DNA from 4 places in the Kineococcus gynurae genome. Region 4 is predicted to be linked to each of the others. Evidence: riboswitches for the same ligand, from Rfam matches in the RefSeq annotation. Region 4 holds a riboswitch; each other region holds the start of a gene.
What was found. A riboswitch is a leader RNA that binds a small molecule or an ion and turns the genes downstream of it on or off. The one in region 4 is predicted to bind S-adenosylmethionine.

Region 1 (7,366 bases), on a different contig from region 4:
CGCAACGTTCGACGGGGTGGGCCCGGCGGGAGCCGACGAGCCCCACCCCGAGCAGGAGCAGGGGTGGGGCCACGGCGACGGGGAAGCGGGCGACCGGGCCGGGATGGAACGCCGGTAGGACGACCGCCGCCGCGCACAGCAGCGCGGGGAGGGTCCAGCGCCAGGTCCGCAACACCCTTCATCGTTCGGCACCGCCGTCGGCGGTCTTGAACGGCGGGACGGGTGAGCCCACCGGGATGACCGCGTCACCGACGCATGACACCCCGGGCGATGCGGTTCCCGACGAGCTGACCGATCTGGACGATGACCACGATGGCCACGACGGCGGCGATGACCACGCCGTAGTCGTAGCGCTGCGAACCGGAGGTGATGGCGTAGTCGCCGAGCCCACCACCGCCGATGATCCCGGCCTGGGCGGTCATGTCGACGATGCCGATGAAGATGAACGTGTAGCCCAGCACCAGCGGGCCGAGCCCTTCCGGGACGACCACCGTGAAGAGGATCGACAGCCGGGAGGCACCCGCGGCCCGGGCCGCCTCGACGACCCCGGGATCGACCGCGACGAGGCTCTGCTCGACGATGCGGGCGACCGCGAACCCGGCGGCGAAGGCGATGGTGAAGGTCACGGCCGGGGTGCCGATCGAGGTCCCCACCACCAGTTGCTGCAGCGGGAACAGGGTGGCCAGGAGGATCACGAACGGGATCGGCCGGATGAGGTTGACGACGAACCCGATGATCCCGAAGGCGATCCGGTTCTCGAGGATGTTGCCCCGCCGGGTCGCGTAGAGCGCGACCCCGAGCAGCAGCCCCACGGCCCCGGCGATGACCATCGAGACCACCGTCATGAACAGCGTGGTCCCGATCGCGGTCAGGTAGACGTCGGGGTCGACGCCGTCGAAGAAGCCGTCCACGTCAGTTCTCCTCCTCGGCGTCGATCCCGGCGTCGCGCAGGTTGCGCAGGGCGGCGTCCACGTCGGCGACCCCGTCACCGCCGCCCAGCTCGTAGGTCAGCGACCCCGCCCGCCGTTCGGCAATCTCCCCCACCCCGCCGAACACCAGCTCGGCCTGGACCCCCGCGTCGCGGAAGCAGCGATCGACGACCTGCTGGAGCCCGGGGCGGTCGGTGATGCGGACCGACACCAGGCGGCCCGTGTGGTGCTCGCGCAACCGCCGGAGGATCTCCGGCGAGGGCCGGTCGTGCGTGGCCGTGCGGACGAAACGTCGGGCGGCCGCGGTCTTCGGGGCGGTGAACACCTCGTAGACGTCGCCGATCTCGACGATCCGACCCTTCTCCATGACCGCGACCCGGTCGGCGATCTGGCGGACCGCCTCCATCTCGTGGGTGATGAGGACGACGGTGACCCCGAGCTCGGTGTTGACCCGCCGCAGCAGGGCCAGCACCTCCTCGGTGGTCTCCGGGTCCAGCGCGCTGGTCGCCTCGTCGGCGAGCAGCAGCGGCGGGTTCGTGGCCAGGGCCCGGGCGATGCCGACGCGCTGCTTCTGCCCGCCCGACAACTGCTCGGGGTAGGCGTGCGCGCGGTCCAGCAGCCCGACGAAGTCGAGCAGCTCCGCCACCCGCCGGTCCCGCTCGGCCCGGGCGACACCGGCCACCTTGAGCGGGTAGCCGACGTTCTTGGCGACCGTCCGGGACCGGAACAGGTTGAACTGCTGGAAGATCATCCCGATCCGCGACCGCGCGGCCCGCAGCTCCTTCTCGGACAACCGGGTCAGGTCCTGACCCGCCACCCGGACGGATCCCGAGGTCGGCATCTCCAGGGCGTTGACGAGGCGTACCAGGGTGGACTTGCCGGCCCCGGAGTACCCGATGACCGCCAGCACCTCGCCCTCGGCGACCTCGAGGCTGACGTCGTCGACCGCCACGACCGGCCCGGCCCCGGGCCGGTCGTAGCGCTTGCCGACCTTGTCGAGCGTGACGAGCGCGGTCACGTCAGGCCGCGTCCCGCGCGTCCTGCTCGACCGTGGCCAGGTCGGCCTGCAGCTTGGCCGCGGACTCGTCCACCACGACCGCGGTCGGGTTGGCCTTCTTGAACAGCTCCTGGACCGACGGGTCGTGCCAGAGTTCACCGAGCTTGCGGTACGTCTCGTTGCCCTTGTCCTCGGCGCGGACCGCGAACAGGTTGACGTACGGCGCCGCGGTCGGGTCGGACGGGTCGTCCTGGGCGATCGCGTCGTCCAGCGGGAGCTTCGCGTCGGTCGCGTAGTTCTGGTTCACGATCGCGGCCACGGCCGAACCGGAGAGCAGCGCGTTGGCGGTCTGCGAGGCGTCGATCGGGGTGACCTTGACCTTGGCGCTGGTGACGTCGGAGACGGTGGAGTAGGCGTTGCCGCCGTCGGCCAGCGTGATCAGCCCGGCCGACTGCAGCACGAGCAGGCCGCGCGCCTCGTTGATCGCGTCGTTCGGGATGGCGACGACGGAACCCTGCGGGATCGCCGAGGCGTCGTCGACCGTGGTCGAGTACAACGGCAGCGGGTAGACCGCGGTGGAGGCGATCGGCTGCAGGTCGTCGTCGGCGGTGACGTTGTAGTTCGCCAGGTACTGGATGTGCTGGAACTGGTTGATGTCCAGCTCACCCTGCGACAGCGCCGGGTTCGGCAGGCTGTAGTCGCCGAAGTTGACCAGCTCGACGTCCACGTTCAGCTGCGACTTGGCCAGTTCGACGTAGGGCTTCCAGTAGTCCTGCGCCTTGTCGGCGACGCCGATCTTGACCGTCTGCGCCTCGGCCCCGCCGGCCGCCGTCGTGGTGACGTCGTCGCCGCCGCGGTTGAAGAAGATCACCGCGCCCACGACGACGAGGACGGCGACCACGATTCCCGCGACGATCGGGACCGGGCTGCGCTTCGGCTTGGGCGGGAGGGCGGGGGAGGACCCGGTGCTGGACATGGTTGGTCGACCTCTTTCACGCTCGTGCCGACGGAACGCTCGTCGGCGACTCAGAACCCGTACTTGCCGCGGCCCCGGGCGGGGAGCGGCCGAGTCTTCACCTGGGGCACCCCGCCACGGAGGAGGGTTGCCGGACAGCCAGCCAGGGCTTCGCGCTGTCACTCATGACCTGAGGGAACGCTAGGAGCCGCTGCTGCCCCCGTCAACTTCAGCGACGAGGGGGCGAGGAAACTCACACGGGACGTGCGTGGGGGAACCCCCCGGCTCAGCGGATGCTGCGGGCCAGCACCTTGAGCAGCTCGGGAGCATCGTCGCGGGGAAGCACGACTTCGATGAGGGCCGGCCGCTGCGGGTCGGCCCGACGTTCGGCGAGGACCTTGGTCAGGTCGGCCGACGTCGCCGCCCGGAACACCGCGGTGGCCGGCGCCCCGAGCGCCGCGGGCAGCTGCGTCCAGTTCCATGCCAGCACGTCCTGGTACACGGCCTCGGGGCTGGCGATGGCCCGTTCGACGGTGTAACCCTCGTTGTTCAGCAGGAAGATCGTCGGGGCCGGGCCGGTCGTCCGGGACCCCTGCTCCAGCAGGCGGCCGAGCTCGTTCACGGTGAGCTGCGCCGAACCGTCGCCGATGAGCAGCACGGTCTCGCGGTCCGGCGCGGCGAGCACCGCGCCGAGGGCCGCGGGCAGCGTGTACCCGATCGAGGACCACACCGGCTGACCCAGGAGGTCGCACCCGTCGGGGAGGGTGAGTTCCAGGGCACCGTAGAAGGAGGTGCCGGCCTCGGCCACGAGCAGGGTCCCCGGGGCCAGCCAGTCCTGCAGGATCGGCCAGAACTCGGCGTGGGCCAGCGGGGCGTCCCCCGTGATGGGCCGGGCGGAGGAGGCCCGGACCTCGGCGCGCGCCGTGACGGCACCGGTCCGGGCGGCGACGATCTCCTCCAGGATCCCCAGCGACTCCTCCAGGTGGACCCCGTGGAACTCCGCCCCGGCGACCCGCGCGTGGTCGAGCTGCAGGTCGACCACGGCGTCGGGGTCGAAACCGTGGGTGAACCGCCCGGTGAGGAAGTCGGTGAGCACGACGCCGGCCAGGACCAGCCGTTCCGTCCCGCCGGCCGCGGCCCCGTCCACCGCCGCCCGGGTCGCGGGAGCGACGGTGAACTCCCCCGCGTAGACCCCGAGGGTCGCCGGGTGCGACTCGTCGAGCATGGCCTTCGACGCCGACTGCGTCGCGACCCGGACCCCGCCGTGCGCGGCCACCGCCCGGACCCGGTCCTCCAGGTGCCGACGGTGCAACCGGGGACCGGCCAGGACGGTGAGCCCGGTGCTGCCGGACAGGTGCTCGGTGAGGGCGGCCCGGAACTCGGCCGCCGCCTCCACGTCGCTGCGCAGCAACCGCAGGGGGCGAGCGAGCGCGGCGGCGTTGACGGGCACGCGGGCGACGTCGGCGGGGACGCCCAGGTAGACGGGCTTGGAGGAGTCGACCGCCCGGCGCAGCACCCGGTCGATCGTCCGCGCCGCGTGCTCGGCCCGGACCACGACGGCCTCGGCGCACACCTCGGCGGCGATGCGCACGAAATGGCCGTGGTCGCCGTCGGCCAGGGAGTGGTGCAGGAGCAGTCCGGCCGACTGCGCCGCGGTGGACGGCATCCCCACGATCGAGACCACGGGAACGTCCTCGGCGAAGCTGCCCGCCAACGCGTTGACCAGCGAGAGTTCACCCACGCCGTAGGTGGTCACGACCGCCGCAGGCCCGCGACGGATCCGGGCGTACCCGTCGGCCGCGTACCCGGCGTTCAGCTCGTTGCTGGAACCGATCCAGCGCAGCGGGACCGGGCCTCGACCGGCCCCGAGCAGTTCGTCCAGCAAGCCCAGGTTGAAGTCCCCGGGCAACCCGAACAGGTGCCCGATCCCCAGCTGCTGCAACCGGGTCGCGAGGTAGCCGCCCACCGAGATCGTCTGCTCCGTCATGCCGGGATCGTGCGGCGCGGACGGCGAGATGCACAACCGTCGGGGTGTGCGGTGGGCGATCTGACCAATCACACCCGTCCCGTCGCCCGTAAACTGATCGACGTGACCACTCTCGACGCGACCGATCGGCGCATCCTGCTGGCCCTCGACGTCGACCCGCGCGCCACCGTCGCGAAGCTCGCCCTCGACCTGGGGCTGGCCCGGGGAACGGTGCACACCCGGTTGGAACGGCTCGCGGCACCGGAGGGACCGTTGGCCCCGCACTCGGTTCGGCTGCGGACGGCCGCGGTGGGTCTGCCGTTGCGGGCGATGGTCACGGCCGGGGTGGACCAGGACGAGTTCGACGACCTGCTGCGCGACCTGACGGGGATCGAGGAGGTCGTGGAGTGCCTGGGCACGGCCGGGGAGAACGATCTCCTCATCGAGATCGCGGCGCGCGACGCCGACCACATCTACGAGATCACCCAGAAGATCATGCGCTGCCGCGGGATCCGTCGAACAGCCACGTCTTTGGTCCTGCGCGAACTCCTGCCGCGACGGACGGCGCACCTGCTCCGGGGATGACCATGGTCGGCCACGGTTCTGGAGATGTCGTGACCCGCGTGGCGGGTTAGGAAGGAGCATGGCCGACCAGACGACGCCCACCGACCCCACGACGCAGCACCCCTCGAGCACGCCGGGGCAGTCCATCGACCATCCCGGCGCGACCGCCGACATGGATCTCACTCCCGACCACGGGGAGCAGACCTACCGCGGGACCGGGAAACTCGAGGGCCGTCGGGCCGTGATCACGGGTGGGGACTCGGGCATCGGACGGGCCGTGGCCCTGGCGTTCGCCCGCGAGGGGGCCGACGTCCTGGTCGTCCACCTGCCCGAGGAGCAGGCCGACGGGGACGAGACCGTCCGTCTGGTGACCGAGGCCGGCCGCAAGGGGATCAGCCTCCCCGGCGACCTGCGCGAGGAGAGTTTCTGCGTCGAGGTGATCGACACGGCGGTCCGCGAACTCGGGGGGCTGGACGTCCTGGTCAACAACGCGGCCTACCAGATGGCCGTGGACGGCATCGAGGACCTCAGCACCGACCAGCTCGTCCGGACGTTCACGACCAACGTCTTCGCGACCTTCTGGCTGAGCAAGGCCGCGGTCCCGCACCTGCAGCCGGGTTCCTCGATCATCAACACGGTGTCGATCCAGGCGGAGAGCCCCTCGGGCCCGCTGCTGGACTACGCGGCCACCAAGGCCGCCCTGGTGAACTTCACCACGAACCTCGGCGAGCAGCTCGCCCCGAAGGGGATCCGGGTCAACGCGGTGGCCCCGGGTCCGATCTGGACCCCGCTGATCCCGGCGACCATGCCGTCCGAGCAGGTCGAGGACTTCGGCGCGCAGACGCCGCTCGGTCGCGCGGGGCAGCCGGCCGAACTGGCCCCGGCCTACGTGTTCCTCGCCTCGCAGGAGTCGAGCTACATCGTCGGCGAGACGATCAAGGTGACCGGCGGGAAGTGATACCCGGTAGGTGCGGCGCGTCAGCGCCGGAGGCCGGGCGGCACGTGGAGTTCGGAGAAACTCACGTCCCGCCCGGCCTCCTTCGCGTCCAGCAGAAGTCGGTCGGCGCGGCGGAACGTGTCCGTGAACAGGTCGGCCGCCCGGTCGGCGCTCGGGATGGCCCGGGTCACCCCCGACGGCACGGGTGAGCTGGCGGCTCCGACGCTCACGGTGACCTGCCGCCCCGGTATCGAGGTGCGCACCGTGGTGCGCACGGCCTCGGCCAGACCGCGCAACCGCTCCGGGCGGAGGACCGCCACGAGGACCAGTTCCTCCCCGCCCCAGCGGGCCGCCACCTCGTCCTCCCCCACGAAGCCGGCCAGCAGGCCGCCGAGCCGACGCAGGACGTCGTCCCCCGCCTCGTGGCCGAGGTCGTCGTTGATCCGTTTGAAGTGGTCCACGTCGGCGACGACCACGGCCAGGTGCCGGCCCGGTGCGGAGGCCCGGTCGAGCAGGAGCGGAAGCTCGTGGTCGAGCCCGCGCCGGTTCAGCAGCCCGGTCAGCGGGTCGCGCCTGGACAGGGCGTCGGCCCGGCCGCACGCCTCGTCCAAGCGGGAGCGCAGCAGCAGCAACGACGCGGTGATCGGCAGCATCACCAGGGCGGCGCACAGGGCGACCAGGAGGCGTTCCAGGAGCAACCCCGGCCCGGTGAGGACGACGACGGCGGAACCGGTCACCGCGGAGCACGCCACCCCCACCACCTGCTTCCAGGTGTCGAACAGGGCCGCGTAGACGGGGGCGATGACGAACGCGAGGGCGATGAGCGAGCGCAGCCCGGGCTGGGCGACGGGGAGCGCGAAGCACAGACCGGCGACGAGGAGCAGGTAGGACCATCCCACCCCGGCCTGCTGTCCCGCTCGCAGTCGCCGGTGGTGGATCACGGCGCCGAGGACGAGCAGGGCCGCCCCGAGCAGAGGGGCCGCCTCCGTTCCCGGTCGCACGACCGGCAGCCCGAGGA
Region 2 (7,366 bases), on a different contig from region 4:
CAGTCGGTGGCACCGAAGGCCGCGGCCGTACCCAGCAGGTCGTCGATCGACGCGACCAGTGCGGCGAGCGCCTCGGCGTGGTCGATCCCGAGACGACCGACCGCCGGAGCCCCCGTCACCGGCCCGGGACCAGGACCCGACGGAGCGCCTCGTTCAGCGACTCCCGCAGCTGGACCGTCTGCGGCGCGGCGGGGAAGAAGCCGTCGGAGCCGTGGTAGGCCCCGGGGATCTCGACCAGCTCGCAGGCCACCCCGGCCGCCCGCAGGCGCTCGGCGTAGGCCACGTCCTCGGCGTGGAACAGGTCGAGGTCGCCCACCCCGATCCAGGCCGGGGCCAGACCGGCGAGGTCGCCGCGGCGGGCGGCCACCGCGTAGGGCACCGGTTCGGCGGACCCGGGCGCGTGCCCCAGGTAGGTCGTCCACCCCAGCCGGTTGGACGCCGGGGTCCAGACGAAGGTCCCCGTCCCGCCGTGGTCGGTCCGCAGCACGGTCCGGTCGTCGAGCATCGGGTAGACGAGGGCCTGCAGGGCGACGTCGACCCCGCGGTCGTGGGCCAGCTGGGCCAGGCACGCGGCGAGCCCGCCCCCGGCGCTGGCCCCGCCGACGGCGACCCGGGCCGGGTCGACGCCCAGCGTCGCCGCCCGCTCGTGCACCCAGCGCAGTGCCGAGAAGCAGTCCTCCACCCCGGCCGGGGCGGGCGCGACCCCGGCGAGGCGGTACTCGACGTTGACGACGAGGACCCCGAGGTCGCGGGCCAGACGGGCGGCGGTCTCGTCGTCGGCCACGGCGCTGCCGAGCACGTACCCGCCCCCGTGGATCCAGACCAGGGCGCCGGTCGTCCCCGTGCGGTCGGTGCGCTCGACGACGCGCAGCGGCACCCCGTCGGCGGTCCGCTCCTCGCGCAGCCGGACGTCCGGCCCGAGCTCGGCGGGCCGCACGGGCAGCGCGTTGGCGAGGCGCACCCGTCGTGGGGTGAGGTCGGTGGGGACGAACAACCCGGGTGAGCGCAGCTCGGGGGCGACGGCCTGCACCGCCCGCCGGCGGCGGGCGACGTGCGGGGCGAGCCAGGCGGCACCGGCGGTCAGGGCCAGCAGCGGGAGCAGGCCACCGCGGCGGCGAGAGGACGGCGGACGTCGGCGCATCGGGGTTCCCTCGGGTCCGGGGCGGACGGGGCCCCGTCCCCGAGCATCATGGCCGGGTGTCCCCGACGACGCGCGAGGGGCCGGAGGCTGCGCGGCGCCACACCGCCCAGGACACCACCCCGATCACCGCGAACAGGACGGCCAGCGCGTAGCCCGCGTACTCGGTCTCAACCGACGCGACGGCGCCGACCAGACCGGAGACGATGCCGAACTGCTCGCTCAGCAGACCGGCCGCGGCGAGCACGGCGACGGCGGCACCGGCCAGGATGCCCACCCCGGTGATCAGCAGGTTGTAGGTGATCTTGCGGGCCGGGTCGTGCTGGGCGGCCGTGTACATCCGCAGCATCATCAGCCCGTTCACCGTGTCCCCCAGCGTCATCGCCGCGGCGAAGAGGATCGGCAGGCAGAGCAGCGAGATCAACGACGCCCCGGCCAGGGCCGCTCCCGCGGTCAGCACGAGGACCCCGATCTGCGAGCTGGTGTCGAAGCCCAGGGAGAACAGGAACCCGAGCACGTAGACGTGGCGGGGGTGCCGGACACGGCGCAACGGCAACGTCATGGCCCGGGCCGCGGGGCCGCGGGGGGTGAGCGCGTCGGCCGGGATCACCAGGTCGGGGTCGCGTCGCAGCGCCCGGCGCAGGCGCAGGGCCTGCACGAAGGTCGCGAGGTTGGCGACGGCGACGAGCAGCAAGTAGAGCCCCGAGACCGAGACCCCGATGATGCCGAGCACCCGGGCCGCCCCCGAGTCCTCCTCCAGCGCGGTGCGGATGAAGCCGGCCCCGGCGATGACCAGGACGCCGGTGAGCACGACGACGGTGGAGTGGCCGGCCGAGAACGCCAGCCCGACGCCGGCCGGGTTGCGGCCCTCGGCCACGAACTTGCGGGTGGAGTTGTCGATCATCGCGACGTGGTCGAAGTCGAAGGAGTGGACCAGCCCGCGCAGGTAGGCCAGGCCGGCGACCCCGACGGTGACCGCCCCGGCCGTGCCCGCGAGCACCCCCATGGTCAGCAGGGCCAGACCGATCACGTGCAGCGCAGCGACGACCGCGAAGGCCACCCCCACCCGACGCCGGAACGGCAGGGCGGCTCGCCCCTCGGTCGTCAGCAGGGAGGGGCGGGGCCCGACGTGGGTGGTGGCGCTCACGGTGCTCCCGACGGACGACGTCGACAGGTGTCCGGGCGGACACGCGTCGGGGCGACGGTAGCGGACCGGTGGGGGTGCCACCATGAGCACGGGACGACACCGCAGCGCAGGAGGGAGCCGCCCGTGGTCGACGACGCGCGCCGTACGGTGGCCCGCGACGCCCTCGACGCGTCCGGCCCGCGGCTGCCCGAAGTCCTGGACCGGTTGAGCGCGTTCTCCGACCCGACCCGCCTGGGCCTGCTCATCGCGATCCACGCCGCCCCGGGCGCCCCGGTCAGCGACCTGGCCGCCGCCGCCGGGCTCAGCCCGAACACCGCGACCCAGGCCCTGCAGACGCTGCGCGCGGCGGGGCTGGTCCGCCGGGTCCGGGAGGGCCGATTCAGCCGCTGGTACCTCTCCGACGAGGCCGCCCACGACCTGCTGCACCACCTCGGGGCCCCGCACAGCGACCTGCACCCGGCCCACTGAGCCGGCGGCGGGTCGCCGTTGTCAGCCCTCGCTGCCGGCGGCCGCCGCGACCGAGGCGTGGGTGCCGATGTCCCAGACGTAGGGCGGCGTCGTCCCGTTGACCGAGAAGTCCCCCACGATCCGGGTCTTGTAGATGACCGGGTTGTGGGAGGCGACCGTGCGGGCGTTGCGCCAGTGCCGGTCCAGGTCCTTGCCCCGACCGACGCCCGAGGCGCCCAGCGTGTTGAAGAGCAGCGTCGCCGCGCGCGGCACCGACTCCGACAGCACGGTCTGGGCCTGCGCGGTACGGATCTCGGCGACGGCGTTCGCAGCCTGGTCGGCGGCGGAGTCACGGTCGTGGGCGGTGTCCGCGGCGGCCTGGAGGGCCTCGGCCGCCCCCCGCACGAGCTGGCGCGCCGTCCAGGCCACCGCCGAGATCTCGCCGACGACGGCCAGCACCTGCGCGTCGTGGCGCACGAGCGGGGCGAGCCCGTGGGTGTAGCTGCGCGTGCGGGTCCGGACCTCGTGCCCGGCGTCGCGCTCGACCGCCTCGGCGATGCCGGCGTGCACCGCGAGCAGGACCAGCTGGTAGAGCGCCGTCTGGAAACGGAACCGCTCGGCGAAGGGCCGCACGTCGGCGGCGTCGACCTCGGCACCGGTGAAGACGATGGTCCCGGTCCCGGTGAGCTGCTGGCCGAAGCCGTCCCAGTCGTCGCTGATCTGCACGCCCGGCTGCCGGGTCCGCACGATCGCGGTGACCACCTCGAGGTCGTCGTCGTCCGGGCTCTGCCCCGGGCCCACCCGACGGGCGGTGGCGTCGGTCCAGTCCGCGAAGATCGACCCGGTCGTGTAGAACTTCCGCCCGTCGACGCGCAGGCCCCCGGGACCCTCGGTCACGACGGTCTGCTGCTTGCCCGTGACCCCGGACCCGGTCTCGCTCCAAGCGTTGCCGACGAACTCGCCGGCCACGATCCGGGCGTACCAGGCGTCCCGGTAGGCCCGGTCGGTCTCGCCCAGGGTGAGCAGCTGCTCGACCCAGGCGATGTGCCCGCGGAAGATCTGCGGGAGGTTGGAGTCGGCCGCGGCGACGTCGACGAGGATCTCGGCGAGCGCCGGGAGGTCGAGGCCGTCGCCCCCGTGCTCGACGGGGACCCGCAGGCGCCCGAACCCGGCCTCGACCAGGGCGCGCACCGGCTCGTAGGGCAGGACGTGGTCCTGCTCGCGCTGCACGACGCCCGCGGCGATCCCCTCCAGCAGCGGCGCGATCCGGCCCCGCGCGAGGCGGAGCCGTTCGGTGACGGGCAGGGGCGTGCTGACAGCGGACATCGCCGGTCTCCTCGAGAGCGTCCTTACCCGCGCGGTGCTGCGCGGGCCCGGTCATCACCCGGGGCACCCCACGACGAGGAGGGTTGCCAGCCGACGAGCCGGGGCTTCGTGTCGGCTTTCTTGACCTGCCGGGCAGAGAACCACACGCGCGCGACCGGTGTCCACCCGACCGCCGGACGTCGTTCAGACCGGGCCCACGTACACCCACCGTCCGCCGACGCGACGGAACCGGCTGCGCTCGTGCTGGTGGCCGCGACGACCCTCGTGGCGGTGGTGGGCCTCGAACTCGACCGTGCCGGCGTCGTCGAGGGGCCCGCCGCCCTCGGTGCCCAGCACGACGAGGCGGCGCCACTCCACGTCGGGGTCGAGGTCGAGGTCGGTGGGGCGGGTCGCGGCGTCCCAGGTCCGGAGCAGGTAGGCGGCGTCCCCCACCGCGAAGGCGGAGTAGCGCGAGCGCATGAGCGCCTCGGCCGTCGGGGCGGGCTCACCGGCGTGCCGACGACCGCAGCACCCCCCGTACGTCTCCCCCGTCCCGCACGGGCACCGGTCGTCAACCGAGATCACTCTAGGTCCACCTCTCTGACACATAGCGTGATATCCCCACGTTTGTCCACACCTGTTGACGACGGTCTGGGGATCAACCTGGGGACAAGTCGGGCGCCGGTCCGGTGGTCGTCCGGACGACGAGCCGGGGCGGGACGAGGGTCGTGACCGGGGCCCGGTGCGGGTCGGCGATCCGGGCCAGCAGCTCCTCCCCGGCCAGGCCGCCCACCCGGGCGGCCCCGTTGTCCACCGTCGTCAGCGCCGTGCGCCGCGAGCGGGCCAGGGCGATGTCGTCGTAGCCGGTGACGGACACGTCCTCGGGCACCCGCAACCCCAGCTCGTCGGCCGCGGCGAGCAGCCCCACGGCCGACACGTCGTTGGCGCCGACGACCGCGCTCGGTCGGTCACGGCCGCCCAGCAGCTCCAGACCGCAGCGGAACCCGGCGTCCTCGGTCATGTCCCCCGTCGCGACCAGCACCTCCCCGCCCGCGGCCCGGACGGACTCCTCGACGGCCGCCCGACGCAGCCGCCCCACCGACCCGGTCCCCGCGACGTGCCCGATGCGTCGGTGCCCGAGCCCCACGAGGTGCACGACCAGCAACCGCACCCCGGCGCGGTCGTCCCCGGCGACGGTGTCGACCGGGGCGTCGTAGGAGTCCCGGCTGCCGGCCAGCACCGTGGGCACACCCCGGGCGACCTCCTCGACCGCGTGGGGGTCCTCCCGGGTGCCGACGACGACGAGCCCGTCGACGCGCAGCTGGGCGAAGACGGCCGCGACGTCGGGTTCGGTGCGGGTGTCCCCCAGCACCGGCCGCAGCCCGGCCTCCAGCAGCACGGGTCGCAGACCGTCCAGCAGGTCCACGAACCACGGGTTGCGCAGGTCGTCGAGGACGACCCCGATCGTGCGGGTCCGTCGCTCCGCGAGGCTGCGCGCGGTCGGATCCGGGCGGTACCCCAGCTCCTCGATGGCGGCCATCACGGCGGCCCGGCGTTCCGGGCCGACCTTGGGCGAGTCCTGCAGGACCAGCGAGACCAGGGACTTCGAGACCCCGGCGCGCGCGGCGACGCTGCGGATGGTCGGTCGCGTGCTCATCGATGCTCCCCCCGGGCTCCTCCGACGGCCCGATGTTGACAGCCGGGCCCGCCGCGCCGCATCGTGGGATCAATTGGACCGGTCCAACGACGGACTCTGAAAGGCTCACCCCATGACTGATCTGCACCTCGGCCTCGCCGGTGTCGGACGCATCGGCGTCATGCACGCCGAGAACATCGCGACCACCCCCGGGGTAGCCCGGTTGACGCTCGCCGACGTCGCCGTCGACCGCGCCCGCGAGGTGGCCGCCTCGTTGACCGCGGCCGCCCGCGCCGCGGGTTCGGAGCTGCAGGTCGACGTCGCCGCGAGCAGCGAGGCCCTGCTCGCGAGCGGGATCGACGGACTGGTCGTGGCGACCGGCACCGCCCAGCACCCCGAGCTCATCGTCGCCGGGGTCGACGCGGGCATCCCGGTGCTCTGCGAGAAGCCCGTCGCCCCCGACGTGGCCCTGTCCTTGCCCGTCCTCGAGCACATCGCGGCCAACGCCGGCGTCGTCCGGATCGGGCACCAGCGGCGCTACGACGCGGGCTACCTGGCCGCCAAGCGTGCCTACGACGCCGGCGAGCTGGGCTGGTTGCACGCGCTGCGGGCCACCACGTGCGACATGGCCCCGCCGCCCGTGGCCTTCCTCGCGACCTCCGGCGGGCTCTTCCGCGACTGCAGCGTCCACGACTTCGACGTCATCCGCTGGATCACCGGGCGAGAGATCGTCGAGGTCTACGCCCGCGGCAGCAACAACGGCGACCCGGCCATCGGTGAGGTCGGCGACGTCGACACCGCCCTGGCCGTGTGCACGCTGGACGACGGCACCCTCGCGACGGTCACCGCCAGCCGCTACAACGGTGCCGGCCACGACGTCCGGCTGGAGCTGCAGGGGTCCAAGGCCTCCCTCATGGTCGGCCTGGACGAGCGCACGGCCCTGCGCTCGGCCGAGCCCGGCGTGACCTTCCCGACCGGCGGCCCCCACCTGACCTTCGCCGAGCGCTTCGGGGCGGCCTACCGCGCCGAGATCGTGGCCTTCACCGACCTCGTCCGCGGGGTCGAGGGCGAGCTGTGCCACCCGGCCGACGCGGTCGCCGCCTCCCGGGTCGCCGACGCGGCCCAGGAATCCCTGCTCACCGGCGGTCCGGTCCGGGTCGACCTGCCGGCCTGACCTCCCGGCCTGACCTCCCGGTCTGCCCGCCTGCGGGTCAGGAGCAGATGTCGTCGCTGGCCACGCGGGCCTCGAAGGTCGGCGTCGCGGTCGGGGTGGCGGGGGCACCCACCACCCGGCTGCGGACGTCGACCACGGTCGGGGCCTGGTTCAGCTCGACCACGACGGTCGACCCGAGCGAGTCGTCCTCGACCAGGTCGGCCCCGCCGAGCGCGGCGGCCACCGTCGCGGCGGAGTCGGCCTTGGCCGAGCCGTAGCGGACGACCGCGGCCGCGGCCGGACGCAGGGCGTCCCCGTCCCCGGTGCCGGCGATCGTGAAGCCCTGGGCCCGCAGCGCCGTGGCCGCGGCCCCCGCGGTCCCGGCCGGGGCGCCGGTGTTGAGGACCCGCACCGACACGTCGTCGGGGGCGACGGTGAGCGCCGAGGAGTCCCCGGGGGTCGTCGTCGGTGCCGGCGCCGCGGTCGCCCCGAGGGTGTCCGTCCGCAGCTCCTGCCAGAGGTCGTCGGCGGCCGACGTCC
Region 3 (7,366 bases), on a different contig from region 4:
CGACGCGCAGCCGCGCCTCGACCTCGTCGAGACCGGCGCGCAGGGCGGTTTCGAGCTCGGCGTCGGGGGTGGGCAGGCCCGAGGCGCCCGGCGGGTTCGTGGGCTCGGTCCGGGTCGCGGCGGGCGGGGGCGGGGTGGCGTTCATGCGGCGGGGGCCAGTCGTTGCAGGGCGGTGATGACGCGGTCGGAGGCGTCGCGCGAGGTGGGGTCGGCCAGGTTGGCCAGGAGTTTCACGACCAGGCGCATCAGGCCGGCGCGCGGCAGGCCGTAGCGGGTGGCGATCCTCATGACCTCAGGATGGGCGATCAGGGCCACGAACACCCGTCCCAGCGTGTAGTAGCCGCCGAGGTCGGCCCGGACGGCGTCCGGGTAGGTGAGCAGGGCCCGCTCCCGGGCCACCGGGTCCGGCGCGGCCAGGGCCTCGTCGATCGATCGGGCCGCGAGGCGGGCCGACTGCATCGCGTAGGCGATGCCCTCGCCGTTGAACGGGTTGACCATCCCCCCCGCGTCCCCGACCAGGACCACCCCCCGGGTGTAGTGCGGCGTGCGGTTGAAAGCCATGGGCAGCGCGGCGCCGCGGACCGGACCGTCCTGCTGCTCGGGCGTGAACGACCACTCCGCGGGCATCGAGGAGATCCACCGGCGCAGCAGGTCGCGGTAGTCGAGGTCGGCCGCCCCGGCGGTGTTGTCGAGGACCCCGAGGCCCACGTTGCTGCGGCCGTCCCCGACGCCGAAGACCCAGCCGTACCCGGGCAGCTGGGCGCCGGGACGCGAGCCGGTGGGCTTGTCCCGCAGCTCCAGCCAGCTCTCCATCCAGTCGTCGTCGTGACGGGGGGAACGGAAGTAGGTGCGCACGGCGACGCCGAGCGGTCGGTCGGGACGCTGGTGCAGGCCGAGGGCCAGCGCGAGGCGGCCCCCGACCCCGTCGGCCGCGACGACGACCGGGGCGCGCAGGACCTGCTCGTCCCCGACCCGCCGGCCCTTCTCGTCCACCCGCCGGACCCGGACCCCGACGACCTGCCCGGTGCGCTCGTCCAGGACGGGACCGGTCACCGAGGTGCGCTCGCGCAGCTCGGCCCCGGCGGCCACGGCGTGGCGGGCGAGGGCCTCGTCGAAACGGGCCCGGGTGTGCACGAGGCCGTGGGCGGGCCCGTCGGAGACCTCCGACCAGGCGACCTCCATCCGCACCCGACGACCGCCGTCGAGGCCGCCCATGAGGCGCAGCCCGCGGTTGGGCAGCCAGCCGTCGGCGGCAGGGGTCTTCAGACCGAGGTGCTCGAGCTCGACGACCGCCCGCGGGGTCAGCCCGTCGCCGCAGACCTTCTCCCGGGGGAACGCGGTCTTCTCCAGCAGGAGCACCGAGCGACCGGCCGCGGCCAGGTGGTGGGCCGCCGTGGACCCGGCCGGGCCCGCGCCGACGACGATCACGTCGGCGTCGTGACCCTGGGGGGCCGCGACGCTGGGAACCGGGCTCACCGCCACCTCCTCGGTCGGGTCGGGCACCGACCGCGGACCCGGGACGGTCCCGGTCACGGACGGCCTTCCAGTCTAGGGACGTCGCCCGCGACGGCTCCCGCGGCGGGCTTGAGGCCCCGGTGCAGCGCGACGATGCCCGCGGACAGGTTGCGCCAGGCCACGTCCGTCCAGCCCGCGGCCTGCAGCCTGGCCGCGAGCGCCGGCTGGTCCGGCCAGGCCGCGATGGACTCCGAGAGGTAGCCGTAGGCGTCGTCGTGGGAGCTGACCACCCCGGCCAGCCGCGGCAGGCCGTGCCGGAGGTAGGCGTCGTAGACCTTGCGCAGCATCGGGTTCGGCGGCGTGGAGAACTCGGCCACGACGATCCGGCCGCCGGGTCGGACGACGCGGGCCATCTCGCGCAGGGCCGCGTCGACGTCGACGACGTTGCGCAGGCCGAAGGAGATGGTGACGGCGTCGAAGGCGGCGTCGGCGAAGGGCAGCCGGGTCGCGTCGCCCGCGACGAAGGGCAGGTCGGGGCGGCGACGCTTCCCGGTCGCGACCATGCCGCGGGAGAAGTCGCAGGGCACGGTCCGCACGCCGCGGTCGGCGAAGGGCTCGCTGGAGGTCCCGGTCCCGGCGGCGAGGTCGAGGACGGTCTCGCCGGGCCGGGCGTCGACGGCGCGGACGACGGCCCGGCGCCACCAGCGCGCCTGCCCGGCGGAGAGCACGTCGTTGGTCACGTCGTAGCGCTCGGCGACGCCGTCGAACATGGCCGAGACGTCGTCGGGGCGCTTGCCGAGGTCGGCCAGGCGCAGGTCCTCACGGCTCGGGCGGGGGTTCACGGGCCCATCCTCTCAAGGAGTGGGAGGCCCGGTGGCCCGCAGGGCGGGCTGGACCTAGCGTTCCGGACGTGATCCTCATCAATGTGAAGTGGCACGTGAAGCCCGAGCACGCCGACAACTGGCCGCAGATCGTCAAGGAGTTCACCGACGGCTGCCGCGCCGAGGAGGGCAACCTGTTCTTCGAGTGGTCGCGCGGCGCCGACGACCCCAACACCTGGTACCTGGTCGAGGGGTTCCGCGACGCCGAGGCCGGCGCGGCCCACGTGCAGACCCAGCACTTCAAGGACGCCATCGCGTCCTTCCCGCCCTACGTCTCGCGCACCCCGGAGATCATCTACATCGACGCCGAGGAGGCGACCGGCTGGGGCCCGATGGCCGAGGTCCAGCCCGCCTGACCCGTCCGGCACCGGACCACCGATCCGCGAGAGCCGCGGGACGCCTCGCGCGTCCCGCGGCTCTCGTCGTCTCAGGACCGGGACGCCCCGGTGTCCCCGGCCGCCGCGTCCTCGGCGGCGACCGCGGCGCGGACCTCCCGGGCCAGCGCCTCGACGTGCCCGGCCACGGCCCGCCGGTCCAGCGGGACCTCGAGGACGCGGATGCCCCGGGGGCGGGCCGCGAGCCGTTCGCGTAGCTCCTCGCGGGACGTGACGCAGGAGTGCGGAACCCCGAAGGCGGCGCACAACGCCCCGACGTCGGCCCCGTGCGGGGTGGCCACGACCCGCTCGAACACCTCGCGGGGGACGGCGGTGGCGTGCTCCAGCGTCTCGAAGATGCCGCCGCCGTCGTCGTTGACCAGCACGATGGTCACGTCGGGGCGTTCCTCGACCGGACCGATCAGCAGGGCGTTGGCGTCGTGCAGGAAGGCGAGGTCGCCGACCAGGATCCGGACGGGGCCGCGGCGGGCCAGGGCCACGCCGAACCCGCTGGCCAGGGTCCCGTCGATGCCGGCCAGGCCGCGGTTGGCGACGACGGCGACGTCGGCCGACGGGGAGCCGGCGAGGTCGACGTCGCGGACCGCGTTGCTGGCGGCGACCATCAGCGCGGCCCCGTCGGCCGCGCAGGCCTGGACCACGGCGCGGGCCACGGCCGCCCCGGACAGTGCGCCGGGGCCGTCGAGCAGCCCCGCGAGCGCCGCCTCGGTGCGCTCGGCCGCCTGCTTCCAGCGGCGGGCCCAGCGGCGCTCGGCGGGCAGGGCGGGCGCGTCGACCGTGGCGGCGGGCAGGACGGCGGAGGCCCGGAACCCGGCGTCGGACCAGGCTCCCCCGCCGCTGACGACGACGACCTCGACGTCGTCGCGGGCCAGCAGCCGTGACACCGGCCGCGACAGGGTCGGGTGTCCGAAGAGGACCACCCGGTCGACGGCCTTGCCGAGCGGGCCCTCGCTGTCGTCGGACTCCAGCAGCACGCGGTAGGCGCCGACGGTGTTCTCCCCGCCGCGGGCCCCCGAGGAGGGTTCGGCCAGCAGCGGCCACCCGGCCTGCTCGGCCAGCGCCCGCGCCGCGGCCCCCACGGCCGGGTCGGGGCAGTCGCCGGCCAGCACGAGGGTCCGCGGACCCCGGGGCAGGACGACGGGGGTCGCCGGGGCCGCGGGGGCGACCCGGGTGAGCCCGGCCGGGTCGCGCCCGGCCAGGCGCGGGTGCGCCGAGAGCTCCTCGATCTCCGGGTCCGGCTCCAGCGAGCGCAGGGTCGAGCCCGGCGTCAGCGGGTCGGCGAAGGCGACGTCGAGGTGGACCGGGCCGGGGGCCCGACCCGTCCGACCGCGGGCCGCCGCCACGGCCCGGGAGACGCTGGAGCGCCAGCTCGGGGCCTGCCGGTCGGGGTCCACGGGGGCGGGCACGTCGGCCGAGAACCGCACCGAGGGCAGGAACAGACGGGCCTGGGCGTCGGCCGTCTGGCTGGCCCCGGACCCGCGCAGCTCGTGCGGACGGTCGGCGGTCAGGACGATGAGCGGCACCCCGGCGTGGTGGGCCTCCAGCACCGCGGGGTGCAGGTTGGCGGCGGCGGTCCCGCTGGTGGTGACGACGGCGGCGAGCTCGGCGCGGGCGGGCGAGCCGGCCCCGCGGGCCAGGCCCAGGGCGAGGAACCCGGCGCTGCGCTCGTCGACCCGCACGTGCAGCTGCAGCCGTCCGGCCTCGGCGGCGGCCGCCGCGGCGTAGGCGAGCGGGGCGCTGCGCGAGCCGGGGGCGAGGACGAGGTGGCGCAGACCCAGTCGGACGAGGGCGTCGACGAGGACCGCCGCCAGCGCGGTCGAGGGATTCACCCTCCGATGGTCTCTCGCTTCCGAAGATCCGCGCGCCACGGGGCACCCACCCGGACCCGTCCCGCGGGGGCCGTGTGCCAGGCTCCCGCCATGACCGACACCGTCGAGCCCGGGGCGGACCTGGGGCACCTGAACGAGGTCTTCGCCGCGGCCGCCCCCGCCGGGCTGGGCCCGACCCTGCTGCAGCGCATGGGGATCGAGATCCTGGAGGCCACGCCCGAGCGGCTGGTCGCGACCATGCCGGTCGAGGGCAACCAGCAGATCGCCGGCCTGCTGCACGGGGGCGCGAGCTGCGTGCTGGCCGAGACCCTGGGCTCGATCGGGGCGACCCTGCACGGGTGGCCGCACTCCCTGGCCGTGGGCCTGGACATCAACGCGACCCACCACCGCTCGGCGACGTCGGGCGTCGTGACCGGCACGGCCACGGCCATCACCCTGGGCCGCACGATCGCCAGCCACGAGGTCGTCGTCACCGACGAGGACGGTCGACGGCTCTGCACGGCCCGGATCACGAACCTGCTGCGACCCCGTCCGGGTCGTCCGGGCTGAGCACGGCGTGGGCGGCCCGCAGCCGCTCGCGCCACCACCCCTGCCGCTCCTGCGGGGCGCGGTGGCGTTCGACGAGGTCGGCGTCGGCCACGGCCGGACCCACCGGGAGGCGACCGTCGACCGGGACGAGCGGGTCGTGGCGGACGTCGCCGGCCAGCAGCGCGACGGTTCCGAGGCCGCAGGCGTGGGGCAGCTCGGGCAGGGCCGCGGCCAGGGCCAGGCCGGCGGCGATGCCGACCGAGGTGTCCAGGGCCGAGGAGACGACCACCGGCAGCCCGCAGGCCGCGGCGACGGCGAGCGCCGGCCGGACCCCGGCCAACGGGGCTACCTTGAGGACGACGAGGTCGGCGGCCTCCAGCCCGACGACCCGCAGCGGGTCCTCGGCCTTGCGGATGCTCTCGTCGGCGGCCAGCGGGACGACCGCGCCGCTGCGGTGCATCCGGCGGCGCAGCTCGGCCAGCTCCTCCAGGCTCGCGCAGGGTTGCTCGGCGTACTCCAACCCGCTCTCGCCCAACGCGTCGAGGGCGCGTTCGGCCTCGTCGACGGTCCAGCCGCCGTTGGCGTCGACCCGGATCCGCGCGTCGGCCCAGGCGCAGCGACGCACGGCCCGGACCCGGTCGACGTCGTCGGCGAGGGTCTGACCCCGTTCGGCGACCTTGACCTTGACCGTCCGGCAGTCGCCGAACCCGGCGAGGACGGCGGGGACGTCGGCGCCGGGCACGGCGGGCACGGTCGCGTTGACCTCGACGGACGCGCGCCGGGGGGCGGGGAACCCCGTCCAGGCGGCCTCGATCGCCGCGGCGAGCCAGCGGGAGCTCTCCTGCGCGTCGTACTCGAGGAAGGGGGCGAACTCGCCCCAGCCGGCCGGGCCCCGCAGCAGCAGCGCCTCCCGGGTGGTGATGCCCCGGAATCGGCGGTGCAGGGGAAGGGTCACGACGACCGCGGCGTCGAGGAGCTCGGCGAGGTCGGGGGTGGTGGGGCTCACCCGGGCATCCTGACGCCGGTTCGGCCCATCGTGCGCGTCCGTTAGGCTGCCGACAGGTCAAGAGGTCCGCTGCGGTGTCCCAGCCGGCGGCCGGCAACCCCTCACGCGACGGGGTGCTCCTGGGACAAGACCTGGCCGGTGCGGAGGGCGTACCCGGCAAGCGCGGTACCGACGGGAGCACGTGGTGAGCCTCCTCAGCGACGTCCGGACCCTCGTGCGTCCGGCCCGACCCGACGAGTTCGACGCGGTCGGGCACCTGGCGCTGCGCGCCTACGCCCACGACTACGCCCTCGCCGGGCCGTACGCGGCCTCGGTGGCCGACGCCGCCGGCCGCGCCGCCGAGCACGAGCTGGTGGTGGCGGTGGACGCCCTCGAGGGGACCCTGCTCGGGACGGTCACCCTGCCGCGCCCGGGCCGCAACTGCTCGGCCGTGTCCCGGCCCGGCGAGATGGACCTGCGGCTGCTGGCCACCGACCCCGCCGCCCGCGGGCGCGGGGTGGCGACGTCGCTGGTCGAGCACGCCCTCGCCGTCGGGCGGCAGCGCGGCCTGGACCGGCTGGTGCTGGCCTCCCAGGCGCGGATGGTCGCCGCGCACCGGCTCTACGAGCGGCTGGGGTTCGCCCGGCTGGCCGAGCGCGAGGTGCACGTGCTGGCCGACGGCCGGGTCCACGTCTACGGGCGGGACCTGGGCGCGGGGGTCAGAGTTCCCCGGTGAGGAACTGCGCCCGGCCGTGCCCGAAGGACCAGTCGTCGTCACCGCTCTCGACGACCGAGACCACGACGTCGGAGGTCTTGATGCCGCAGTCGCGGGCGAGGTTCTCGACGAGCAGGGCGTAGAAGCGCTCCTTGGCCGCCCGACCGCGGGGGCGGCTGGTGACCTGCAGCAGCACGACGTCGTCGGTGCGCTCGATCCCGAGGCCGGTGTCGTGCAGGACGAGCTCGCCCGGGGCGTGCTGGTGGACGACCTGGTAGCGGTCGGAGTCCGGGACGGCGAAGGCCTCGACCATCGCGGTGTGGGCGGCGTCGAGCAGGGTGCGGAGCTGGTCGGGCGTACGGCCGACGACGAGGTCGAAACGGAGCAGCGGCATGGATGAACCTCCTTGTTTGTCCTTACATACTGACATGGCCGGGGTCGTGGGCGCCAGCCCTCCGGAGGATGCGGCGGATACCGTGCCCGGGTGAGCGAGCGTGCCGTCAGCGACCTGTTCGACCCCGAGGCCTGGGAGGAGGTCGCCGGTTTCGGCGACCTGGAGGACATCACCTACCACCGCTGCC
Region 4 (7,366 bases):
CGCGAGCTCGACCGGGTCGCGGTGGGCGTGGGTGGTCGAGGCCGGGTGCAGGGCCAGGGAACGCACGTCGCCCAGGTGGGTCATCCGGCTGAACAGCTGCAACGCGTCGAGGAACGCGCGCGCCGCGGGCCGCCCCCCGCGCAGGGACACGGCCAGCACCGCCCCCGCACCCCGGGGGAGGTAGCGCCGCGCGAGCGCGTGCGAGGGACTGGACGCGAGGCCCGCGTAGTCGACCCGGTCCACCTCCGCCCGCGCCTCCAACCAGGAGGCGATCTCCAGGGCCGACGCGGACTGCCGGGCCATCCGCAGCGAGAGGGTCTCGATGCCCTGCTGCAGGAGGAACGAGTTGAAGGGCGCCAGGGTCGGCCCCAGGCGCGCGGCCAGCGCCCGCAGATAGCCCGGGTAGGCCCGCTCGCCGTACCGCTGCGCGTAGGAGGCGCCGCCGAGCACCGCGGTCTGTTCCTCGAGGTTCGCCACGGTCCCGGGCAGCGCACCGGCGGCCGTGACGACCACCCCGCCGAGCGCGCCGCCGTGGCCGGAGAGGAACTTGCTGGCGGAGTGCACGACGACGTCGGCCCCGTGCTCCAGCGGGCGCAGCAGGTAGGGGGTGGCCAGGGTGTTGTCGACCACCAGTGGCACCCCCGCGGCGTGCGCCGCGTCGGCGACGAGCCGCACGTCCAGGACGTCGTTGCGGGGGTTGGGGATCGACTCGGCGAAGAACGCCCGGGTGGTGGGGCGGACGGCGTCGCGCCAGGCCCGCGGGTCGCGCGCGTCACGGACGAGGTCGACCTCGATGCCGAACCGGGCGAAGTTCTCCCGGAACAACCCGCGCGACCCCTCGTAGAGGCTGTCGGCGGCGACGAGGTGGTCACCGCTGCGCAGCAGACCCAGCAGCGCGGTGCTGATCGCCGCCTGCCCGCTGCCGACCGCGACCGCCTCCGCGCCACCCTCCAGCGCGGCGACCCGGCGCTCCAGGGCGGCCGTCGTCGGGTTGCCCATCCGGGTGTAGACGTACCCCTCGTCCTCGCCGGTCTCCCCGGCGAAGCGGGCGGCGGCCTCGTCGAAGTCGGCGAAGACGAACCCCGCCCCGAGGTGGACGGGGGCCACCCGGGCGCCGTGGCCCGGGTCGGGGAGCACCCCGGCGTGGACCTGGGCGGTGCTGAACCCGGGTGGGCCGACCGGGGGGAGGTCGCCCGCAGCCGAGACGGACTCGACGAACGCGGGCAGGGCGGGGCTGGGCAGGATGGGGCTGGGCAGGGTGGGGCTGGGCAGGGTGACGGACACGGGTGACCTCGGTCTCGGGTGCGCGGCGACGGGCCGCCGGCGGAACGACGGGGAACGACGGGGGACGGGTGCGGGGGCGTCAGCCCCGACAGCTCCCCGCGGCGATCCGCAGCAGGTCCACGTGCCGACGGCGCACGAGCGGCACCGAGCGGTGCGCGACCCGGGACGGGACTCCGACGTGGCGACTCTTCAACTGCGGCACAGCACACCTCTTCCATCGTCCTTGGCGGGAGCACCGTTCGGGGCGGTTGCTGCGGCGTCGTCGAGCCAAGTCTCTCGGCCGCTCTGGATGGGAGAGATCAGTGGACTCCAGGACGGGCGCCGCTGTCAACCGCCGCCCGGGGTCGAGGCGTCCGACCGTGCGTGCGAGGCTTCGGGCATGGCCGTCGTGAAGATCAATGCGATCGAGGTTCCCGCCGACGGGGGGCCCGAGCTGGAGCGTCGCTTCGCCCACCGCATGGGTGCGGTCGAGGGGACGCCGGGCTTCCTGGGGTTCGAGCTGCTCCGCCCGGTCCAGGGCGAGACGCGCTACTTCGTCTACACGAAGTGGGAGACCGAGGAGGCGTTCCAGGCGTGGGCGAACGGCGGCGCCCGCGAGGCGCACGCCGGGGAGCGGGCCCGCCCCGTCGCCACCGGCTCCAGCCTGCTGGAGTTCGAGGTCGTGCTCGGCGCCGTCCCGGTGGACCCGTCCGCCGCGAGCTGAGCCCCGGGGACCCTCAGCCGGTGAGCCGGGAGAGGGCCTGCCTCACCTGACCGAGGTGGGCGCGCATCGCCTCCGTGGCCGCCTCGACCCGGCCGGCGACGACCGCCTCGACGACCCGGGCGTGCTCGTCGTCGGAACGGCTGCGACGGTCGGGGATGAGGTTGAGGGTCTGCGACTGCGCGGTGAGCGCGGACCGGATCTCGGCCAGCATCGACTCCAGCACCCGGTTGCGGGCGCAGGTCGCGATCAGGGCGTGGAACCGCGCGTCCATCCGGGCCCACTCCCCCGGGTCGGCCTCGACCCGCATGCGCTGCAACAGGTCCTGCAGTTCCTGCGCCTGCTCCGGAGTTCTCCGCGCCGCCGCCCATCCGGCCGCCGGGACCTCGACCAGGGGCCGGACCTCCAGCAGTTCGTGGGCGGCGTAGTTCGCGAACACCGGGTCCGGGCCCAGGCTGTCCTTGACGACGAACGACCCCGCACCGGTCCGGGCCTGGGTCAGCCCCAACGCGTGGCACGAACGCAGCGCCTCCCGCACCACCGACCGGCTGACCCCGTGCCGCTCGGCCAGCGCCGCCTCCGAGGGCAACCGGGTCCCCACGGGGAGCTCCCCGGTGAGGATCGCGGCCCGCAGATCGGCGAAGAGGGCCTCGGCCGCACTCATCCGCACGGTGCTGGGGGCGCGCCGGGCCCACTCGACGTCGGGGTCGGCGGCGCTCACGGATCGATCCTCGCACGCCCGGACCGATCCCGGCGGGGGGCTTGCGCGCCGGGGCCGACCGGGGTCACACTCTCGGAATCTGTCGGACAGCCTGACAGGTTGTGAGAAGGGACGGGTCACCGTGACCCCGAGCACCGTCGCTCCACCGCCCCCCGCACCATCCGAACCCGGGCCCCCCACCGGACCCGCCGCCACCGTCCCCGCCACCGCCCCCGCCACCCGGCGCGAGCACGACCTGCTCGGTGAGCGGGACGTGCCGGCCGCGGCGTACTGGGGGGTCCACACCCTGCGTGCGCAGGAGAACTTCCCGATCACCGGGCGGACCATCGGTGCGGACCCGCACCTGGTCCGGGCCCTGGTGGACGTCAAGCGGGCGGCCGCCACGGCCAACCGCGACCTCGGCCTGCTCCCCCGGGACAAGGCCGACGCGATCATCGCCGCCTGCGCCGAGATCGCCGACGGCGCGCTGCACGAGCAGTTCGTGGTCGACGTCGTCCAGGGTGGCGCGGGCACCTCGAGCAACATGAACGCCAACGAGGTCGTCGCCAACCGGGCCCTGGAACTTCTCGGCCGCGCCCGGGGCGACTACGCGTTCCTGCACCCCAACGAGCACGTCAACGCCGCGCAGTCCACCAACGACGTCTACCCGACCGCGGTGAACATCGCCACGATCCGCTGCTTCGAGGACCTCGCCGTCGAGCTCCGCCGGCTGCAGGACGCGTTCGCAGCCAAGGCCGGCGAGTTCGCCGACGTCGTCAAGATGGGCCGCACCCAGCTGCAGGACGCCGTCCCGATGACCCTCGGCCAGGAGTTCGCGACCTACGCGATCATGCTGGGCGAGGACCTCGACCGGCTGCGCGAGTCCAGCGCCCTGCTGCTGGAGATCAACCTCGGGGCCACCGCCGTCGGCACCGGGTTGAACGCCCCCGCCGGGTACGGCGAACGCGCCATCGCCGCCCTGCGCGAGATCACCGGCCTGGACCTGGTCCGTGCCGAGAACCTCGTCGAGGCGACGCAGGACGTCGGGCAGTTCGTCCACCTCTCCGGCGTCCTGAAGCGGGTCGCGGTCAAGCTGTCGAAGGTCTGCAACGACCTGCGGCTGCTGTCCTCCGGCCCCCGCGCGGGGCTCGGCGAGATCCGGTTGCCCGCCGTCCAGGCCGGTTCCTCGATCATGCCCGGGAAGGTGAACCCCGTCATCCCCGAGGTGGTGAACCAGGTGGCGTTCGAGATCGTCGGCAACGACGTGACGATCTCGATGGCCGCCGAGGCGGGACAGCTGCAGCTCAACGCCTTCGAACCGGTGATCGCCCACCGTCTGGGCGAGGGGGCCCGCCACCTCACCGCGGCCGTGGCGGTCCTGACCGACCGGTGCGTGGTCGGCATCGAGACCGACGCCGACCTGTTGCGCGCGCGGGTCGAGAACTCGATCGGTCTGGTCACCGCCCTCAACCCGCGCATCGGTTACGAGGCCGCCACGCGCATCGCCGCGCTCGCGGCCCGCACCGGCGCCCGGGTGGGCGACCTCGTCCTCGAGGCCGGCCTCCTCGACCGGGCCGAACTCGACGAGCTGCTGCGCCCGGAGAACCTCGGCGACCTCCGCCTGCCCGCCCGCTTCGACGGCTCCACGCCCGGCGGCGAACCCCAGCTCGGCCACGACCCCCAGACCTCCTCCGACCGGAGCCCGCGATGAGTTTCGAGAACACGGCCACCGCCGCCCCGCACGTCCGCGTCGACCAGGCCTCCGAGGCCGGGTACCACAAGGCGCTCCGTCCCCGGCAGATCCAGATGATCGCCATCGGTGGCGCCATCGGGACCGGGCTGTTCATGGGGGCCGGTGGCCGCCTGGCCGGGGCCGGCCCGGCCCTGGTCGTCGTCTACGCCGTCTGCGGGGCCTTCGGGTTCCTGATCCTGCGCGCGCTCGGCGAGCTGGTCGTGCACCGCCCGACCTCGGGGTCCTTCGTCTCCTACGCCCGGGAGTTCTTCGGCGAGAAGATGGCCTTCGCCGCAGGCTGGCTGTACTGGCTGAACTGGGCGACGACCGCCGTCGTGGACGTCACCGCGGTCGCGCTGTACATGAACTTCTTCGCCAAGTACTGGGCGCCCATCGGTTCGGTGGCCCAGTGGGTCTGGGCGCTGGCCGCGATCGTCGTCGTGCTCGCGCTCAACCTCCTCTCGGTCAAGGTTTTCGGTGAGCTGGAGTTCTGGTTCGCCCTGATCAAGGTGGCGGCCCTGGTCGCCTTCCTCCTGGTGGGCACGTACTTCGTGCTGTTCGGCACCCCCATCGACGGGCAGGAACCCGGGTTCTCGCTCATCGCCGCCAACGGCGGTTGGCTCCCCAACGGCTTGCTCCCGGCGATCGTCGTCGTCCAGGGCGTCGTCTTCGCCTACGCCTCCATCGAGCTGGTCGGCACCACGGCCGGGGAGTGCGAGCACCCCGAGAAGGTCATCCCGCGGGCGATCAACACCGTGATCGTCCGGATCGTCGTCTTCTACGTGGGTTCGGTCCTGCTGCTGGCGATGCTGCTGCCCTACACCGCGTACGAGGCCGGGGTCAGCCCGTTCGTGACGTTCTTCGGCAGCCTCGGGGTCGACGGCATCGACGGCGTGATGAACCTCGTCGTCCTGACCGCGGCGCTCTCCTCGCTGAACGCCGGCCTGTACTCGACCGGCCGCATCCTCTACTCGATGGCGCACAACGGGTCGGCCCCCGCCTTCGCCGGGCGCATGAACCGCAACGGCGTCCCCTACGGCGGGATCGCCCTCACCGTGGTCGTGGCCCTGCTCGGGGTCGTGCTGAACGCGTTCGTCCCCGACCAGGCCTTCGAGATCGTGCTGAACATCGCCGCGATCGGCATCGTCAGCGCCTGGGGCGTCATCGTGCTCTGCCAGCTCAAGCTCTGGTCGCTCTGCCGGGCCGGGAAGCTCCCCCGGCCCTCGTTCCGGATGCCCGGGGCGCCCTGGACGGGGATCCTGACCCTCGTGTTCCTCGTCAGCGTGCTGGTGCTCATGGCCTTCGACAACCCGGTCGGCACCTGGACCATCGCCTCCCTGGTGGTCATCGTCCCGGCCCTGATGGTCGGTTGGCGCTTCGCCGCCCCGCGCGTCGCGGCGCTGTCCGGGGCCCCGCGTGCCTGAGACGGTCGTCGGCGGGGTCACCGGCGGGGATGGTCGGGTCGCGGGGACGCGCCTCGTCGTCGTCACCACCGGCGGGACCATCGCCAGCACCGTCGACGAGCACGGGGTCAGCTCCCCCACGCTCACCGGCTCCGACCTGCTGGGCGGCACCGCCCGGCAGGTCGGAGTCGAGGTCGAGGTCCGGGAGGCGCTCCGGGTCGACTCGGCCACGCTGACCCTGGCCGACGCCGACCGCATCCACCGGACCGTCCGGGACGCTCTCGCCGACGCGACGGTGCACGGGGTGGTCGTGCTGCACGGGACCGACTCCCTCGAGGAGACGGCCTACCTGCTCGACCTGCTGCACGAGGACCCCCGCCCCGTGGTCCTCACGGGCTCCCAGCGCACCGCGGACCACGCGGACTCCGACGCCCCGGCCAACGTCCGTACGGCGTTCCTGGCCGCGGCCGACCCGGCCTCCCGGGGCCGGGGGGTCCTCGTCGCCTTCGGCGGGTACGTCCTCGCCGCGGCCGGGGTCACCAAGCGGCACACCACCGCCCTCGACACCTTCGGGACCCCCGACGGGGCCCTCCCGCGTCCCGGCGTCCTGCCCGACGCGGCCGGCCCCTGGCCCCGGGTCGACGTCGTCGCCCTCACCCCCGGCGACGACGGCCGGCTGCTCGACGCCTGCCTGGGCCTGGCCCCCGACGGGCTCGTGCTCGTCGGCCTGGGATCGGGCAACGCCAGCCCGGCGGTCGTGGCGTCGGTGGCCCGGGCCACCGCGGCCGGGGTCCCCGTCGTCCTCACCACCCGGGTCCCCGCCGGGCCCACCGCCTCCAGCTACGGAGGCGGGGGCGGCGGGCACGACCTGGTCGCGGCCGGGGGCGTGCCGGCCGGCCGCTTGCGCGTCGCGCAGGCCCGCGTGCTGCTGGCCGTCCTGCTGCGCGGTGGTTCCCGAGCGGAGGACCTCCGCGCGGAGTTCGCCCGCCGCGGCTGACCCGCAGGTCCGGCGTCAGCCGCGACCGAGCCGGGCGTGGTGCTCGGCCGCGACGCCGAGCCAGAAGGCGAGGTCGGCCTCCTCGTCCAGCGCGTCGGCGGACACCGTGATCCACCCCGGTCCCATGGGCCGGTCGGTCCCCATGACCGCGGGACCGGCTCCCGGACGCGCGACGAGCTCGTCGTGCCGGGCCGGGTCGATGCGGACGAGCAGGTCCCCACCGCGCCCGACGGAGACGAGCATCGCCCCGTCCACCATCACCGCCCGCCCCCCGAACATCGCCACCTCGCGCAGCTCGCGACCCGCCAGGGCGGCCCGGACCCGGTCGAGCAGGTCGACCTGCACGGGGTCCGGCCCGCGAACGGCACGAGCGGCCACGGTCATCCCCTTCCCGTCGGTTGTCGAACCCTTCACGGTCGCAGATCCCGGCCCCGACCCCCGCGTCAGCCCCGCCCCACCGTCACCCCCCACCCCACCCCCGCCCCCCACCCCACCCCTCCCGTGATCGAGGAATTTTTCTCGCCCGCCCCACCTGTCACCTCTCCTGGCC

Region 1: linked by a shared signal. The riboswitch ahead of ACFFKU_RS02170 (MetQ/NlpA family ABC transporter substrate-binding protein) and the one ahead of ACFFKU_RS08940 (O-acetylhomoserine aminocarboxypropyltransferase/cysteine synthase family protein) in region 4 are both predicted to bind S-adenosylmethionine.
Region 2: linked by a shared signal. The riboswitch ahead of ACFFKU_RS01745 (acyl-CoA dehydrogenase family protein) and the one ahead of ACFFKU_RS08940 (O-acetylhomoserine aminocarboxypropyltransferase/cysteine synthase family protein) in region 4 are both predicted to bind S-adenosylmethionine.
Region 3: linked by a shared signal. The riboswitch ahead of ACFFKU_RS14850 (GNAT family N-acetyltransferase) and the one ahead of ACFFKU_RS08940 (O-acetylhomoserine aminocarboxypropyltransferase/cysteine synthase family protein) in region 4 are both predicted to bind S-adenosylmethionine.

The regions. Positions count from the first base shown of each region.
Region 1 is NZ_JBHLUI010000003.1:166,177-173,542, reverse strand. Features, by position in the region: gene ACFFKU_RS02185 (GGDEF domain-containing protein) at 1-175, opposite strand, end outside; gene ACFFKU_RS02180 (methionine ABC transporter permease) at 246-845, opposite strand; gene ACFFKU_RS02175 (methionine ABC transporter ATP-binding protein) at 913-1,947, opposite strand; gene ACFFKU_RS02170 (MetQ/NlpA family ABC transporter substrate-binding protein) at 1,949-2,902, opposite strand; SAM riboswitch class IV at 2,957-3,072, opposite strand; gene ACFFKU_RS02165 (alpha-keto acid decarboxylase family protein) at 3,168-4,868, opposite strand; gene ACFFKU_RS02160 (Lrp/AsnC family transcriptional regulator) at 4,971-5,432, shown strand; gene ACFFKU_RS02155 (SDR family oxidoreductase) at 5,491-6,369, shown strand; gene ACFFKU_RS02150 (GGDEF domain-containing protein) at 6,390-7,366, opposite strand, start outside.
Region 2 is NZ_JBHLUI010000003.1:77,606-84,971, reverse strand. Features, by position in the region: gene ACFFKU_RS01765 (maleylpyruvate isomerase N-terminal domain-containing protein) at 1-119, opposite strand, end outside; gene ACFFKU_RS01760 (alpha/beta hydrolase) at 116-1,141, opposite strand; gene ACFFKU_RS01755 (HoxN/HupN/NixA family nickel/cobalt transporter) at 1,188-2,285, opposite strand; gene ACFFKU_RS01750 (ArsR/SmtB family transcription factor) at 2,409-2,753, shown strand; gene ACFFKU_RS01745 (acyl-CoA dehydrogenase family protein) at 2,775-4,058, opposite strand; SAM riboswitch class IV at 4,073-4,184, opposite strand; gene ACFFKU_RS01740 (YchJ family protein) at 4,242-4,646, opposite strand; gene ACFFKU_RS01735 (LacI family DNA-binding transcriptional regulator) at 4,696-5,694, opposite strand; gene ACFFKU_RS01730 (Gfo/Idh/MocA family protein) at 5,807-6,847, shown strand; gene ACFFKU_RS01725 (LCP family protein) at 6,885-7,366, opposite strand, start outside.
Region 3 is NZ_JBHLUI010000010.1:247,311-254,676, reverse strand. Features, by position in the region: gene ACFFKU_RS14885 (polyprenyl synthetase family protein) at 1-145, opposite strand, end outside; gene ACFFKU_RS14880 (geranylgeranyl reductase family protein) at 142-1,482, opposite strand; gene ACFFKU_RS14875 (demethylmenaquinone methyltransferase) at 1,530-2,270, opposite strand; gene ACFFKU_RS14870 (putative quinol monooxygenase) at 2,366-2,692, shown strand; gene menD (2-succinyl-5-enolpyruvyl-6-hydroxy-3-cyclohexene-1-carboxylic-acid synthase) at 2,764-4,557, opposite strand; gene ACFFKU_RS14860 (PaaI family thioesterase) at 4,747-5,106, shown strand; gene ACFFKU_RS14855 (o-succinylbenzoate synthase) at 5,066-6,091, opposite strand; SAM riboswitch class IV at 6,147-6,260, shown strand; gene ACFFKU_RS14850 (GNAT family N-acetyltransferase) at 6,276-6,806, shown strand; gene ACFFKU_RS14845 (tautomerase family protein) at 6,790-7,179, opposite strand; gene ACFFKU_RS14840 (1,4-dihydroxy-2-naphthoyl-CoA synthase) at 7,270-7,366, shown strand, end outside.
Region 4 is NZ_JBHLUI010000008.1:540,475-547,840, reverse strand. Features, by position in the region: gene ACFFKU_RS08940 (O-acetylhomoserine aminocarboxypropyltransferase/cysteine synthase family protein) at 1-1,284, opposite strand, end outside; SAM riboswitch class I at 1,496-1,580, opposite strand; gene ACFFKU_RS08935 (antibiotic biosynthesis monooxygenase family protein) at 1,664-1,987, shown strand; gene ACFFKU_RS08930 (FadR/GntR family transcriptional regulator) at 2,001-2,648, opposite strand; gene ACFFKU_RS08925 (aspartate ammonia-lyase) at 2,827-4,395, shown strand; gene ACFFKU_RS08920 (amino acid permease) at 4,392-5,840, shown strand; gene ACFFKU_RS08915 (asparaginase) at 5,833-6,816, shown strand; gene ACFFKU_RS08910 (TfoX/Sxy family protein) at 6,832-7,194, opposite strand.